3 regions of the Kurthia sp. FSL E2-0154 genome follow, and region 3 is predicted to be linked to each of the others. Evidence: predicted binding sites of a transcription regulator. Region 3 holds the regulator's gene; each other region holds the start of a gene.
What was found. The regulator CtsR, encoded in region 3, represses protease genes until heat stress. The targets are predictions, from matches to a motif close to ATGGTCAATAAAGGTCAAACA.
Positions count from the first base shown of each region.

Region 1: MHB75_RS00805 (ATP-dependent Clp protease ATP-binding subunit) is a predicted target of CtsR. The motif match lies at 2,988-3,008, and genes of this name have one in related genera.
Region 2: clpP (ATP-dependent Clp endopeptidase proteolytic subunit ClpP) is a predicted target of CtsR. The motif match lies at 3,363-3,383, and genes of this name have one in related genera.

Region 1 covers NZ_JBBOPO010000001.1:192,112-197,877, forward strand. The annotation lists gene MHB75_RS00785 (acyltransferase family protein) at 1-809, shown strand, start outside; gene MHB75_RS00790 (terpene synthase) at 1,031-1,384, opposite strand; gene MHB75_RS00795 (ABC transporter ATP-binding protein) at 1,467-2,141, shown strand; gene MHB75_RS00800 (Crp/Fnr family transcriptional regulator) at 2,230-2,919, opposite strand; gene MHB75_RS00805 (ATP-dependent Clp protease ATP-binding subunit) at 3,095-5,215, shown strand; gene MHB75_RS00810 (hypothetical protein) at 5,541-5,766, shown strand, end outside.
Region 2 covers NZ_JBBOPO010000001.1:1,917,532-1,923,297, forward strand. The annotation lists gene MHB75_RS09440 (DHA2 family efflux MFS transporter permease subunit) at 1-505, opposite strand, end outside; gene MHB75_RS09445 (TetR/AcrR family transcriptional regulator) at 676-1,578, shown strand; gene MHB75_RS09450 (polysaccharide pyruvyl transferase family protein) at 1,610-2,989, opposite strand; tRNA gene MHB75_RS09455 (tRNA-Arg) at 3,218-3,289, opposite strand; gene clpP (ATP-dependent Clp endopeptidase proteolytic subunit ClpP) at 3,447-4,037, shown strand; gene MHB75_RS09465 (hypothetical protein) at 4,093-4,416, opposite strand; gene MHB75_RS09470 (collagen binding domain-containing protein) at 4,624-5,766, opposite strand, start outside.
Region 3 covers NZ_JBBOPO010000001.1:2,483,871-2,489,636, reverse strand. The annotation lists gene MHB75_RS12425 (globin-coupled sensor protein) at 1-21, opposite strand, end outside; gene corA (magnesium/cobalt transporter CorA) at 651-1,616, opposite strand; gene MHB75_RS12415 (DUF4870 domain-containing protein) at 1,761-2,075, shown strand; gene MHB75_RS12410 (CtsR family transcriptional regulator) at 2,236-2,706, shown strand; gene MHB75_RS12405 (UvrB/UvrC motif-containing protein) at 2,724-3,278, shown strand; gene MHB75_RS12400 (protein arginine kinase) at 3,268-4,371, shown strand; gene MHB75_RS12395 (ATP-dependent Clp protease ATP-binding subunit) at 4,361-5,766, shown strand, end outside.

The DNA of each region.
Region 1 (5,766 bases), 2.3 Mb from region 3:
CTAAAAATAAAACTGTTGAAAATTATCCTGGAGCAGTAGCAGCTCTTGGAAAAGTTGAAGTACCAGATGTACCTGCATATCCAACTTTAGCCAATGTATTTAATGATTTACCACAGTCGCATATAGATGGTAGTAATCAAACTCAAAAAAAAGCGGATGTAAAAGTCGGTGTCTATGGTAAAAAAGAAGGGTACACAGCTACCATCGCAGTTGTCGGAAGTTCACATTCCGAACAATGGCTAGGTGGCGTATTAAAAGCAGTTGAAGGAACGGATTATCGTGTGCTCAATATGACACGTTCCGCTACTCGTTTTTCTACAGGTTATGATGAAGATGATATCAAGTCTAAGTGGGTGGAAAATACATTAGCCTATATTAAAGAACAGGATATCGATTTAGTAGTAGGGCATGCGACAGCTTCGAATACAGATAAAGAACGTATTCAAGAACATCTTTTAAATCCACTGCGTGAATTAAAGGAAGCGAGTGTCGAAGTTTTAGCATTACGTGATAATCCACGCTATACATTCAATGTTGTAGAGTCTCTTGATCAAGATGGTGAACAAAAAACGATTGAGAAAATGAATCGTGAACAAAATCAATTAGACGGAGCAGCTTGGACTAAACTAGAACAAAGCCAAGAGTTTCATACTTTAGATTTAACACAGTATTTCAAAATAGGTGATGAATTCAGACCGATTATTGGGAATGTGGTCGTTTATCGTGATTACGATCATATTACAAATACGTATGCCGAATCTTTTGCGCCGATTTTTGAAAAACAATTTAATGATATCTTAAAAAAATAAAATAGTTAGAAGAGTCTGGGGGAAAATCCCAGTTAAAAGTAAGAGAGCTTCGGCACATGAAAATGCTGAAGCTCTTTTTGGTCTGTTTGCGGATTTTCATTTTGGGCGATGCTGTTTCTGCATAAGTCACATCCACACGTCCATACAAAACAAAAAAACAGCCTTCCTTGTTAAAATTTAAGTATTCTACTACAAAAATTATAAATTAGAGTGATATTTTCTTAGTCTTGAGATAAATACATCCATTTATGATCATCTATTTCGCTCAATACAATATCCGAATCTATATACGTCAACAAGTTATTGAAAAATGGAACTTCATCTAAATGGGGGGCATCATATAAATCTTTTTTTACAAACTCATCGATAATAAAAGTAGTTATATCTGTATTATTAACTAATTCTGAGAAAAAAGTTCTTAAAAAATAAGAATCTTCTTCTTCTAGTTTCTCATCACTTATAAATGAAATTTTGAAAACATTTAAAATTTCATTTATATCTTCCTCATCCATATAACATAATGGATCACGTTTTATTTCTTCTTTTGAAAGAGGTCGTCTAGTATCTTCTAGCAAGATGTAACATACCGAATTGCTTTCTTTGAAAAACTTAAAAACTTCTAGATTTTTAAGTTTTAATATTCTGTTAAATAATTTCATAAAATTCTCCTATCCGAAAATTAATTTTGGATGTAGTAACAATTTCCCAACAGTTAGACCAATCATTGCAGTTATAGCTGCTATTGATGAAGGAAAATTATACGGTATTTTAGGATCGAGTGGCTCGGGTAAAACGACCTTTTTATCTCTAATTGCAGGACTGGATACACCAAAATCAGGTGATATTTATTACGAAGGGAAGTCACTAAAAAAGATTGGTTCAACACGTTATCGCAATGAATGTGTATCGATTGTCTTTCAGTCGTATAATCTACTACCTTATTTATCGGCACTTGATAATATAACAGCAGCTCTTGAAATTACGCACTCTAAACAAGCAGATCGAAAAGAATATGCACTCGAGATGTTACAAAAGGTAGGAATGGATGCTGAAATGGCGAAGAAGAATGTCCAACATTTATCAGGCGGACAGCAACAGCGTGTTGCGATTGTACGCGCCATGTGTTGTGATGCGCGACTTGTCGTAGCAGATGAGCCGACAGGTAATTTAGACGAACAAAACTCACTCGAAATCATTCGCCTGTTTAAACAACTAGCACATGAACAAAACAAATGTGTCATTGTCATTATACGTGAAAAAGAGATTGCAGAACAATGTGATACGATTCTAGAGTTAAAATCTAAGAAAATGCATGTGATTAAAAGTAGTTAATTTATGAAACATATAATTAGAATATAGCTAATCGAAATATAGTCAACAAAGAAGGTCATATAAAAAAGCAGTGGCCTTCTTTTCATGTCTAATTAATACGACATAAAAATTCCACACACTGCTCACATTCACAAAACTGCTGTAAATAATCTAAACGGTGGATTGTAAGGTAGCCATTTTCTTCTGATATGACTTTTTCTTTTTTTAATTCTTGTAATAAGCGGTTTACAACTTCACGACTTGTTGCACAAAGACTTGCTAGTTCGCTATGTGTAAATTTTTCGCTAATTTGAATCGATTTGTCTGTTTTCTTTTCGCCATATGAATTCGCTAAACGAATGAGTGTAGAGGAGAGTGCTCCTTTTTTTCCATATAATAATAAATCGCGTAATTTAGTTTGTTCACGCATTCTTTGAATTTGAATCCATGTGAGACATTCCCGTAGTGCTGCAAGGTTTTCGGATAATTCATGTTCTAACTGTTCTTTCGAAATTGCAAAAATGGTACAACAATCTAATACTTTTGCTGAAAGTGGGTATGTAATAAGTGGGGTGAATAAAATACTTTCACCAATACAATCATTTTTCGTCGCAATGCAAAGTGTTAATTCTTTACCACCAACGCTCTCTTTTGTAATGGCAATACGACCTTTTTCCACAAAATAAAGATGTGTTGCCGCTTCACCTGCAGTACAAATATGTTGATGACGAACGAAATGATGTTTTGTACCATGTGCTTTAAAAATCTGCTGGACGATTTGGGGGACTGCATCAAACACAATCAAAACACCTCCATAATTAACTGTTTTTTATTTTAACATAAATAATAAACAGTACAAAAAACATGAAAGTCAAAAAAGGTCAAATATATTACTTGAGTTTTTGAAATGAAGTCGATATAATAAAATTAATAAATAGTCAAAGATAGTCAAACAGGAGGGAAAAATAATGCAAATGAATCAAATGAACCAAGAAGAAGAAAATCCGCTAGAGAAGTATGGACGTAATTTAGTAGAGGCAGTTAAAGAAGGTAAGATGGACCCTGTTATTGGACGTGACCAAGAAATTCGTGATGTCATTCGCATTTTATCTCGAAAAACAAAAAATAATCCCGTTCTAATCGGTGAACCAGGTGTAGGTAAAACAGCGATTGTTGAAGGTCTAGCACAACGTATTGTAAAAAAAGACGTACCTGAAGGTTTAAAAGATAAACAAATATATGAACTTGATATGAGCGCATTAATTGCAGGCGCAAGTTATCGCGGACAGTTTGAAGAACGTCTACAAGGTGTTTTAAAACAAGTACGTGAAGCAGAAGGAAATATTATCTTATTCATCGACGAAATTCATACCATTGTTGGTGCAGGTAAAACAGAAGGTTCGATGGATGCAGGGAATATGTTAAAACCAATGTTAGCACGCGGTGAACTACATTGTATCGGTGCGACAACATTAGATGAATATCGTACAAATATCGAAAAAGACCCTGCACTTGAACGACGCTTCCAACAAGTGCTTGTACGCGAACCATCTGTAGAAGATACAATTTCCATTCTACGTGGTTTACGTGAACGTTTCGAATTACACCATGGTGTACGTATCCATGACCGTGCGATTGTGGCAGCGGCAGAATTATCAAATCGCTATATTACAGATCGTTTCCTACCAGATAAAGCGATTGACTTAGTCGATGAGGCGTGTGCGATGATTCGTACAGAAATCGACTCGATGCCATCTGAATTAGATGAGGTTACACGTCGACAAATGCAGTTGGAAATTGAAGAACAAGCATTGATGAAAGAAGGCGACAATGCGAGTAAAAAGCGTTTAGAAGCGTTACGTGAAGAATTACAAGAATTAAAAGATTCATCACAATCGATGCGTGAACAATGGGAACGTGAAAAAAATGCGCTTCAAATTGTGCAGGAAAAACGTGAAAAACTCGATCAATATCGTCATGAATTAGAAGAAGCAGAGAGTCAATATGACTTGAATAAAGCGGCGATTCTACGACATGGTAAAATTCCAGAGCTTGAAAAAGAGCTAGCGAATTTAGAAGAAGAAGTAGAAAGCTCAGATAAGCTATTACGTGAAGATGTCACAGCGGAAGAAATTGCGAGTATCGTATCTCGCTGGACTGGTATTCCTGTAACGAAAATGTTAGAGGGAGAACGTGAAAAATTACTTCGTTTAAAAGATACACTACATGAGCGTGTAGTCGGACAAGATGATGCAGTTCGTCTTGTTTCAGAAGCTGTATGGCGCGCGCGTGCAGGTATCCAAGATCCGAATAAACCAATCGGTTCGTTCTTATTCTTAGGACCAACTGGTGTAGGTAAAACAGAACTTGCGAAAGCACTCGCAGCACAACTATTCGACTCAGAAGACCATTTTGTACGTATTGATATGTCGGAATACATGGAAAAACATAGTGTATCTCGACTTGTGGGTGCACCTCCAGGTTATATCGGCTATGAAGAAGGCGGTCAATTAACAGAGGCAGTTCGTCGTAATCCGTATTCGGTCATTCTATTAGATGAAATTGAAAAAGCACATCCAGATGTCGCAAACATTCTCCTTCAAATTTTAGATGATGGTCGTATTACAGATAGTCAAGGACGTATGGTGAACTTTACGAATACAGTTGTCATTATGACATCGAATATCGGTTCACACTATTTACTTGATTTACACAATACAGAAGGACATGCAGTGGAAGATTTAGTGATGGCAGAATTGAAAAATCATTTCAAACCAGAACTATTAAATCGTCTAGATGATATCATCATGTTCCACGCATTAACAGATGAGCACTTCTACGAAATTACACGTAAGTACGTGAACCATCTCGTACAACGTGTAGCAGAACAAGAGATTAAATTGGTAGTTGGCGATGATGTTATTCATTGGATTGCGAAAGAAGGAGCGGATCCTGCATTCGGCGCAAGACCACTTCGTCGCTTTATCCAACGCCATGTAGAAACACCAGTCGCAAAAGAATTATTAAAAGGTGAAAAAGTACCTGGCGACACACTAACAGTTTATGTAGAAGACAATGAGATTAAAGTGAAATAAGATTTATTTTAGGAAGAGGAATCACATTTGATGTGGTTCCTTTTTATTTGCCCTATTTTTGATGAATGTAAGTAAAAAAATAAAATTTTACTAATAAAATAAGTATTTCTTTAAATAACCCTTTTATCTATTTGTATTTTATGTTAATCTTTTACATGGTGCATTTTTATCAAAAATATATTATTTATATTAAAATTATTGCGTATAAGTAAATGAGCGTTTTACATACACGATTAAATTTAAGAGGAAAAGTTCATAATATTCGAAAACCAATTGCTAAGTTATTTGGTAACTCTAAATATAAATATTAAAAGGATGTATATGGATGAAATGTATTAGACTGACATTAATTAATATTGTAGCGATTGGCATATTACATCTAGGTGGTTTTTTGTTCAGTATTTTAACTGATCAGGTATATCGTTTTATAGCTTATCTATTAGTACTTGTTACACCTTTTATTCTGTTTATGAGTAATTATTTTTTGAGAGAAAAGCTACAGCCAGAGTCACAAAGCAATTTGATTTTTATTTTAATCGGAAGTATAGGAA
Region 2 (5,766 bases), 570 kb from region 3:
ATACATGCCATGTCCAAGTTTCAACAATCCAACCTGATAATGTTGGGCCGATTGCTGGCGCTGTAATCATAACAAGACCAAAAATCCCCATAACTGCACCACGTTTGGCAATTGGGAATGATACAAGCATGATATTCATTAATAGTGGACCTAATACGGCAGCACCTGCTGCTTGAACCATACGTGCTGTTAATAGGACACTAAATGTTGGTGCGTATGCTGCTAAAGCTGTACCGATTGTAAAAATTGATAATGCTGTAATAAATAACGTTCTGTTTTTAATACGTGTAATAAAGAAGGCGCTTGCTGGTACTAAAACTCCTGATACCAACATATAACCCGTTGTTAGCCACTGCACCGTTGAAGCATCTACATCGAAGTCCTTCATAATAGAAGGTAATGCTACATTCAATAATGTATTGTTAAGTAATGCTACAAAAGCACCGATGAACATTAATACAATCATTGCATATGGTGGCTTTTTCTGTAACTGTTCCATATCCATTTATTAATCCCTCTTCTGCTTTATATTTCGTGTATAAAAGTTTACTTTCACTATAATATACTCATAGTCCAATTTTGGCAACAAGAAAATTAAGTTTTTGCAAAAAACATTGCTATTAAAGCGTTTTACAGTTAGAATGACAGTATAATATAAAGATTAAAGGTGGACATATGAATAATCGAAAACGCCAAGTTATCTTGGCTTCCCTTAAACTATTTGCTCAAAAAGGCTTCCACAGTACATCGATTCAAGACATCTTAGATGAAGCACATATCTCAAAAGGCACATTTTATAATTACTTTTCGTCCAAAAAAGATTGCTTAGTGGCGATTTTAGAAATTGGACGTTCAGATGCAACACTTCGAAAGGCTGAATTATTAATCGGAAAGAACCTATCCGATAAAAGTGTACTCGCAGCCCAAATTTCGACCATCATGCAAGTGAATCGTGAACGCGACTTACTACCAATCTTTGAATCAATTCTGCATTCAGGCGATCAAGAACTCAAAAAAATCGTCAAAGAATACCATTTAAAAGAGATGGAATGGTTATCTAGAAGGTTAGTAGATGTATATGGTGAACGCATTGTACCGTATCGCTATGATGCCACGATTCTTTTGTTTGGGATGATTCATCAGATGCTTCATATTGGAAGCATGACAGCTGGTGAGGCAATTGATCCTGTTGTGACATCAAAGTATGCATTACGTCAACTAGACTTAATCGTGCCTTCACTAATCGAAAATAACGACTATTATTTGGGACCTGACTTACAAAATTATATTTTCGAGAATACGAAGTATGAAGTACCTACACGCGATGAGATTTTAGATCAGTTAAAAGGATTTAGAAGTTGTTTAGAATCCGATATACCCGAATCTTGCATTGAGTACACGGACTGTCTAATAGAAGAATTCTCGATGGAAAAACCGCGTTACTATATTATTGGAACGATTGCGTATCAATTTTACAATAGCTTCCGCGATTCAAAGCACGCACTTGAAACAATTGAAATCGCCAATGAGATTTGGAAAGTCACACGCGCGAATAAAGGTAGTATCCTTAAAAAATAAGAGGCTTGGGAGCAATTCCCAATCCTCTTTTTTATGAATTCTTTTTTGAAAATAAATTCGCTGTTTTTAGGGCGATCCGAACCGCCTTACGATTCAATGTACCTTCTAAATGTTTTGTGCGTACTTGATGGCTTTTCACCTGATTTTTCAACTTTATAATGCGTTCATTTTTTTGTTCTAGTACATTTCTCATAACCGCCTCAAAACGCTCTCCCATCTCTGCTGCCGAGCAATGAATAAAGCTTTTTACTGGTGGAAGTAATTGAATTCCTTGTAACTGTCTATCAAGTGGTGCTTCCACTAAATCAAGGTCTTGTTCATAAATATGCGGAATTCCATTATGGTTTAAGAAATGAATAAAACGATTAAAATTTTCTTCATGTACATGCTCACAACGATGGAAGTCACTCTTTTCAATTAAGTCCATAATCTGTGTTTGCTCTGTTAATTCGTTCCCAGCCACATCATTTAAAGCATGGTAATCTGTTAACTCACGCATACGCCCATCTTTTGGAATAATTAAGCTCGGTGTCCCAGCAATTGTCGCTGTAATGTTCCCATGCAGTCGAGCGCCAAAACTAAAGTCCACTTCACCTATAAAATCAATCCATGATTTAGCATTCAAGAAATAACGCACACGGTCTTGGACATATAGTTCATCTGTTGTCTTCCCTTGATAATATGGCTTTGGCTTTTCGAGATTGGGACCGCCTAAATAAATCATTTTCAACTCTTTATACCACTGCGGAATAAAATAATGATGTTTGAATTCATTTTTGCTTCGATCGATAAATTCTAAAACATGATTTGGAGAAAGTTTAGATGAGTTGATGGTAACAATAGAATTTTCATTAATTTCTGTATCGCGTATACGTAAATGACGTCCATTTGCATACATTGATGGACAACCAATAATGACATGGTCAACCCCCTCTTTAAATCCTAAATGTGTTAAGTAACGTGATGTGAATTCTCCACGTACGCCAATCATAGATGAACGTTTTAATACTGCTTTAACAAAATCGACAACTGCTGGATCATATGGATTCTTTTTTGTGAAGTCTGGCTCGAAGTCAATGCGTACACCAACACCAATGACGTAAACAGGTATTGTCAAACGATTAATTAATTTCGTATAGGATTTTAATGTATTTTCAAAATCTGGTCGGAAGGCATCTGCTAATGGAATGAAATATGCATCATAATTCTCGTTAATATAAGGCGCATCTGATGGATTTACACGATAGTAGTCAGGCACAAATTCAACATCTTCTGTCATCAATGTGCGATAAATGCTATATGCATAGATTAAGTTTCCTACATTTCCCCCAATTGAATTGTTGGCAATGATTTTAGCAGCATCAAACACATCTGTCGGTAACATACCGCTACGAATTAAATATTTTTTCATCAACCATTAAACTCCCTTCTATGTATCTATTTTGATATTCTCTTACTTATATTACCTTTTTCAAGGAATATTTGCTTCTTTTAACTCTTTTTTCGTAAATTGTAATTTAGCTGTTATAAAATTTATAGAATTGTTACTTATTTTTTGTTTATATATCACTTTAAAGGGAATTTGTACAAAAGAAAAAGCTGTATGTTGTCATGTTTATGACTTCATACAACTTGTATATGCCCCAGGAGGGAATCGAACCCCCAGCCTAAGAACCGGAATCTTATGTTTTATCCATTAAACTACTGAGGCGTATGACTATTATTATACAAATATAAAGTGCAATTGACAACTTGATTTAGACTTTTCAATATTTAACACAATATATTTGACCTTTTTTGACTATGCAATGTACAATAAGAGTACAGCTGATTCTAATCAGTAACTAGATTGAACGGAGGAGAATTAAATGAACTTAATTCCTACAGTAATCGAAACAACAAATCGCGGAGAGCGTGCATACGATATTTATTCTCGTCTTTTAAAAGACCGTATTATCATGCTTGGTAGCGCAATTGATGATAACGTTGCAAACGCAATCGTATCGCAATTATTATTCTTAGAAGCAGAAGATCCAGAGAAGGATATCTTCTTATACATCAACTCACCAGGTGGTTCAGTAACAGCTGGTATGGCAATCTACGATACAATGCAATTCATCAAACCAGATGTACAAACAATCTGTATCGGTATGGCTGCTTCAATGGGTTCATTCCTACTAACAGCTGGTGCAAAAGGTAAGCGTTTCGCATTACCAAACGCTGAAATCATGATTCACCAACCATTAGGTGGCGCACAAGGTCAAGCGACTGAAATCGAAATCGCTGCTCGCCACATCTTAAAAACACGTGAAAAACTAAACAAAATTCTTTCAGAGCGTACAGGTCAACCTGTCGAAGTGATTGAAAAAGATACAGATCGTGATAACTTCATGTCTGCTGAAGAAGCATTAAACTACGGTTTAATCGATAAAATCATGACAAACAACGAAACAAAATAATGTATAAAAAAGAGGTGAAGGGTTTTAAACCCCTCACCTCTTTTTTGTTTATAAATTAAGCGTGTACAACATTGCGTAATTCATTCAACTCATAAAAAGATACACCTGATTTTGAGCCGACATTACCCGCTTTTAACGCTTTACCGAATAAAATTTTTGGTTGAACTGCTTGTCCATTTAATTGTGCGTTCGCTTTAAATACATCTACATCTTCTGTTGGTAATGGTTGAATATCTGTATAACCTAATTGACCCAGAATATTTTTTACTTGGAAATCGCGTGCAAGTTCAAAGTCGATTAACTCTGAAATGCCTAAGTCTACTATTTGTTCTGGTTGACCTTCTGTTTGTACATGTGCAACGATTGTTATTTCCATCATGAATGCCTCCTAAATTGCTTCATATACACTTATTTTAGCACTGACATTTTATTTATCAAGGTAAACAAAAAGCGGATTGTAGCTTATTTTGAAACAATTCAACATGAAATAGCACACACTTACGAAAAATAAGTTAAATAATGCACACTATTTTTCACCATATAAAAACAGGAATCGCCATCATGACGATTCCTGTCTATTTAAGCTCTACGCACTCTTTTTACGTCCACGCGCAAATACAACAAGACTTGCTCCAAGTAATGCAATACCCGCTAATGTGTATAATAAGAAGTCGCTTGAACCTGTTTGTGGTAGTTTACCATCTTTACCAACTTCAGCTGTTACATGCTCACCTTTTGATACGAAATCGTATTCACCTGGTGGTAAGTCTGCGCTAATGTTACCGTCTTTATCAACTGTTACATCACTCGCCACTAAGTTACCATCTTTATCATATACATCATAATGGTCGCCTGGTTTAACACCTGGTTTTGACGGTTTCGAAGAATTTGTATTCTCCTCCGTATCGCCACCTGTGACTACTCCTGGTTTCGATGGTTTTTCTGGCGTTGTTGGTTTATTTGGTTTTCCTGGTTCTGTTGGTTCTTCTGTTTCACCATCTGTAACTGGCGCTTTAAAATCAATCGTTACATTACAACTTGTCATTGTTACAGTTTTTGTTTCTTTTCCAACTGTCACTTTGACTTGATACTCTTTTGTTGCATATTTCGGATCAATTTTCGCATTTCCTTTTGCATCTGTTGTTACGGTTTGAACTACTTTACCTTTTGAATCTACTACACTTACTTTAACGCCTTTTTGCGCTTTTCCGTCTAATGTCACAACCACTGCCGCTTCATCACAAGCAAGTGTTTTTACATTCACCGTTACAGCACAATTTTCATTCACATTCACTGGAGTTGTAACCGTTGTTTTACCGATTGTTACATTCACTGTGTACGCTGCATCCGCATATTTTGCTGGGAACTTAGCTGTTCCATTTGCAGATACTTTTTCTGTCGCTACTGTTTTGCCATCGGCGTCAACGATTGATACAGTACCTGTTGTCGCCTTCTTACCATTCTCCGTTACATTCACTGTAAATGCGTCACATGCATTTTGAATCACAATTGTGTAATCACATGTTTCGCTATACTTTGGAATTGTCACAAAGCCTTGCTCGCCACCTTTAGTTGTGACAGTAATTGTTGTATCCTCTTTCGGATTGATTAAATCTTTCGAGATCACAAGCTTACCATTCTCAACTTTTGGTGTTACTTCTTTGTCGCCTACTGTTACTTTCACAATTTTATCTGCTGGTACATCTTTACCATTCGCATCCTTAATTGT
Region 3 (5,766 bases):
TTTCGAACGGTTCCAAATCATAGGTGAAGCCTCCAAAATATTATAGTAAAAAAGTCTTTTCAATCTTAGAAAGGTATATCATTTCTTTAGTCTTGTTTTTTTGAAAAATAATAAGTAATAAGTTTTAAATCTTGGGAGTGTATCATCTAATAATTTATCATTTTATTAAGAAAAAGAGAACCGTATTCAACGAAAAAAAAAAGATTTCACATAAATTTCTATATATTTGTGTTTATAGCAATAAAAATATTAAATGATGATTTAAATCGTTTTTTTTGAAGTAAAAAGAGTATAAATTGTATTTAACAGTGAAAAAAGTTAAGTAATAATAAAATATGAGTAATTCATATGGTTATTAACGAATAAATGATATTTTTTTGATATCGTAAATAGGTTAAAAATAAAGAGCTTACGATAGAGTAAAATTAGAGTGTTTCAAAAACGGATAATCAAATTAATTAAACGCATAGAAAAAATAATCCCTGCTCGCGAAACGCATCAAGGCAAAATTAAAAGGTATGCGTTCGATACAATATCGAACGCATACCCAAACCGTTGCCTGATGAAATAACCGTGTCTAACTTTTAGGTGTCACTTCAATCATACAGGGTTTTCGCTGTTTAAAATACTTCTGTCTTAGACGTACCTTACTAATCATCTTTAAAAAATCCAAGCCAGCCACGTTTTTTGAATAGCATGAGCATCGCAAATACGATGAAAACCATAAGTCCTAATGTAAAGTAGTATCCATAATGCCAATTCAATTCGGGCATATTCACAAAGTTCATACCATAAACTCCTGCGATGAATGTGAGTGGAATAAAAATAGTTGATACAATGGTAAGCGTCATCATAATATTATTCATACGAATTGCGTTCATTGACATATGACTATCTCGCATGTCGGCAGTTAATTCACGATTTGATTCAACCATTTCAGTCAATTTCACGAGATGGTCGTGTACATCACTAAAATAGGCTTTTTCTTTTTGTGTCAAATTTAAGCGGTTTGAATTTAAAATCCGATATAATAAATCACGCATTGGGAGAACCGTTCTTCTTATATGGAGTAAATCATTGCGAAGGTCGAATACATCGTTCATTAAATCTACACTATTTTTATAATCTAACTGATCTTCAATGGTATTAAGTCGATCTTCAATAGTAAAAACAAGGGGGAAAAACTCATCGACAATTTTATCGATTGTCTGATACATGATGAAAAATGTACCGCGATCCCAACGATTCGGATGACTTTCTAATTCACGTTTGACGATTTCAAATTCGTGAACAGGGAATTGATGATATGAGACGACAAATTTAGAAGAAATAAATAGACTAATTTCCTCAGATATTAGTTCTTTTGGGTTTAATTTATGGACAACAGTGAAATAATAATCATCATAGTAATCTATTTTTGGACGCTGTAAACGCATCAATGCATCTTCTACAGCTAGGGGATGAAATTGGAAAAAAGTATGCAGTAATAAATTTTCTTTAGCAGTAGGTTCTGAAAAATCAACCCAAAACCAATCGAAACGATCTTCTTTAATATGTTCTAAAGGGAAGTTTTCCACGAGCTGCTGGTCTTTTGTAAGACCTAGAGTGTAAATCATCTTGTCACCTCTTCATGATCTATTTACTCTATATCTTCCCATAATTAAATTTTTTTGTCACATAATCACAAAAATAAAATGAAACGGATGGTACTGTTCATACGTATATATGTATATATAAGGAAGAAAAGGAGCGGGTTTTAGATGGAACAAGACAATAAATGGATTAAAGTTATACTACATTCAAGTGCATATTATTTACCGATTCTACTTCCACTACTCTTTATGCTCTTAATTGATGATTCGAGAGTGAAAAGTTTATCGCTACAAGCATTGTTATTCCAAATTGTTATGTCAATTCTTATTAGTATTTCAGTTGTATTTTCGTATGTGTTAATTGGAATTCCGTTTTTAATCGTCTTTGGACTAATGGGATTCATTATTCCAATCATCGGGATTATTCGTGCATTGCAAGGTGAGTATTGGAATTATCCAATCGTTGGACGTTGGGTTAAATAATCATAAATAGACAGACATTTTAATTGTAATGGTTAGGATGTCTGTTTTTTATAAAACAAAAAAGGAACGAGCATTTTTATTGCAATTTATAAAACAATTTATTTATAATATAGTCAAAGATAGTCAAAGTCAGCTTGATTAAAGGAGGTGGGGACTCGACATGAAGAATATGTCGAATATTATTGAGGCGTATTTAAAAGAAATTATTGAAATGGGTGGTAATGGACACATTGAGATTAAACGCAGTGAGATTGCAGACCGCTTCCAATGTGTACCGTCGCAAATAAATTACGTAATCAATACAAGATTCACAGTAGAGAGAGGTTATATCGTCGAAAGTAAACGTGGAGGTGGGGGATATATTCGCATTTTACGTGTACGTACGAACTCGAAAACAGAACTGTTAGACGATATTCTATCTCAAATTAATTATCAAATTTCGCAAACGGCTGCAGAGGATATTGTACATCGCTTAACTGAAGAACAAGCAATTACAAAACGTGAGGCAAAGCTCATTCTTACTGCTATGGACCGAGAAGTCATTGCGATTGATTTACCATATCGTGATCAGCTCCGCTCTCGTCTTTTACAAGCAATGTTAGTAGCACTGAAGTATGAAAAAGAATTTTAAAAGAAGGTGTATAGAGGATGATCTGTGAAAACTGTAAACAACGTCCAGCTACTGTCACCATTACGATGACAAAAAATAATGAAGAAGTCGTAAAACACTACTGCGAAGTTTGCAGTGGGCAACAAGATTATTTGCATATAGATGAAGAAGTAAAGCCTGTGACAATCGAACAAATCTTTTCGGACTGGTTTGGTATTCCAACATGGTCATCCAATGCACCTCAGTCAAAACAACCACCGCAAGGAAAGCAGCAATGCGAATCATGTGGTATGACGTACCAACAGTTTTTAAAAGAGGGTAAATTTAACTGTCCAAATTGTTATCATGCTTTTTATGAACGTTTGCCTGAAGTATTTAAAAGACTTCATAATGGTGCAACGGAACATACGGGTAAGATACCGGGCGGATTAAATAAAACATATCAAATTAAAAAAGAGATTGAAGTATTACGTCAGAAGATGAAATCAGCTGTAGAGCAAGAAGAGTTTGAAGAAGCAGCAAAACTTCGAGATGAGGTAAAACAACTTGAAAAACAGTTAACGCAAGGTGGTGCAGCGAACGATGAAGATTGATCATTTTCTAAAAGGTGACAATATTAGTTGGATGGCTGGCGATGGTGAGCACGGTGATATTGTCATGAGTACACGTATTCGTTTAGCGCGTAACATATCTGCGTATCGTTTCCCACGTGCTTTTAGTGAAGAAGAAGCGATGGCTATTGATCGTCAAGTGAGTAGTGCTTTACTCGACTGCGAAACACTTCAAACACCACTCTATCACTTTGATTTGGGGCAAAGACCTTCTTTGCAAAAACAAATTTTAGTAGAGAAGCATTTAATTAGCCCACAACTTGCGAAAAAAGAACGGATTGGTTCGATTCTCGTATCTGAAGATGAATCAATTAGTGTCATGATTAACGAAGAAGATCACATTCGCATTCAATGTTTAGAACCAGGACTTAATCTTAAAAAAGCTTTACTAAAAGCAAATGAAATTGATGATTGTATTGAAAAACAAGTGAACTATGCATTTGATGAAAAATTTGGTTATATGACCACTTGTCCGACAAATGTAGGGACAGGATTACGTGCTTCCGTCATGATGCACTTACCAGCTCTTACGATGACGAATCAAGTTCGCGCCTTAATCAATATGATGCCACGACTAGGTTTAATCGTGCGTGGAATTTATGGTGAAGGAACAGAGGCTGTAGGGAATTATTATCAAATTTCAAATCAAGTAACACTTGGTAAATCAGAAGAAGAAATCATTCAAGAATTAGAAACGATTGTAGAACAAGTTGTTGCAAAAGAGGTGGAAGCTAGAAAGGCAATGTTAGAACATGCGCCGATTGCAATTTCAGACCGTTTGCATCGCTCGTTAGGAGTCTTACAAACAGCTCGAATCCTATCGAGTACAGAAGCTGCGAATTGTTTATCTAACGTGCGTTTGGGTATAGATTTAGGTATCATACAAAGAATTCCAAATGAAGTTTTAAATAAATGTATGCTGATTATGCAACCGGGCTTCTTACAACAATATACAGGTACAACATTGAAGCCAAATGAGCGAGATGTGTACCGCGCGACATTGATTCGCGACATGATTAGCGAAGCATGCCAAAATAAATTGGAAGATGAAGGAGAGGACTCATATGATGTTTAATCGATTTACACAAAGAGCTCAAAAAGTATTGCAATTAGCACAAGAAGAAGCCATTCGTATGAAGCATGAAGCGATTGGGACAGAACACATCTTACTTGGATTAATTCGAGAAGGTGGTGGAATCGCTGCAAAAGCTCTTGAGGCTATTGAAGTGAGTCCTGAAATGATTGAAGAGGGTATTGAAGAACTTGTTGGTACAGGTTCTAAAAATGTTGGACCAATCGTTCATTACACACCTCGTGCTAAAAAAGTCATTGAGTTATCAGTAGATGAATCTCGTAAATTAGGTCATTCATATATCGGAACAGAGCATATTTTATTAGCTCTTATTCGTGAAGGTGAAGGTGTTGCTGCTCGTGTATTAAATAATGCAGGTGTTAGCTTAAATAAAGCGCGTCAACAAGTATTACAACTGCTTGGTAGTTCAGATGCAGGTCAAAACGGTAACGCTGCTGCACCGACAGCAAATACGCCAACATTAGATAGCTTAGCGCGTGATTTAACAGAGATGGCGCGTGAAGGTAATTTAGATCCAGTAATTGGACGTAGTAAAGAAATTACACGTGTGATTGAGGTATTATCTCGTCGTACAAAAAACAACCCTGTTATTATTGGTGAACCGGGTGTTGGTAAAACAGCGATTGCAGAAGGATTAGCACAACAAATTGTGAATAATGAAGTGCCTGAAATCCTACGTGATAAGCGTGTTATGACACTTGATATGGGTACGGTAGTTGCAGGTACAAAATATCGTGGTGAGTTTGAAGATCGCTTGAAAAAAGTGATGGATGAAATTCGTCAAGCAGGTAACGTTATCTTATTCATTGATGAGTTACACACATTGATTGGAGCGGGTGGTGCAGAAGGTGCAATTGATGCATCAAACATCTTAAAACCTTCTCTAGCGCGTGGTGAACTACAATGTATCGGTGCAACAACATTAGATGAGTATCGTAAATACATTGAAAAAGATGCTGCATTAGAACGTCGTTTCCAACCAATTCAAGTAGATGAACCTTCTGTAGAAGAAGCGATTCAAATTATTGAAGGTTTACGTGATCGTTATGAAGCGCATCATCGTGTGAAAATCTCAGATGTTGCAGTAGAAGCAGCTGTTAAAATGAGTGATCGTTACATTTCAGATCGTTTCTTACCAGATAAAGCGATTGATTTAATTGACGAAGCAGGTTCAAAAGTACGCCTACGTTCTTACACAACACCTCCGAACTTGAAAGAGTTAGAAGTTCAGTTAGAAGCACTTCGCTCAGAAAAGAATGAAGCGGTGCAAAGTCAAGAGTTTGAAAAAGCAGCGAACCTACGTGATTCTGAACAAAAATTAGTTGCGCAATTAGAAGAAACAAAGAAAAAATGGAAAGAAGACCAAGGTCGTTCAGA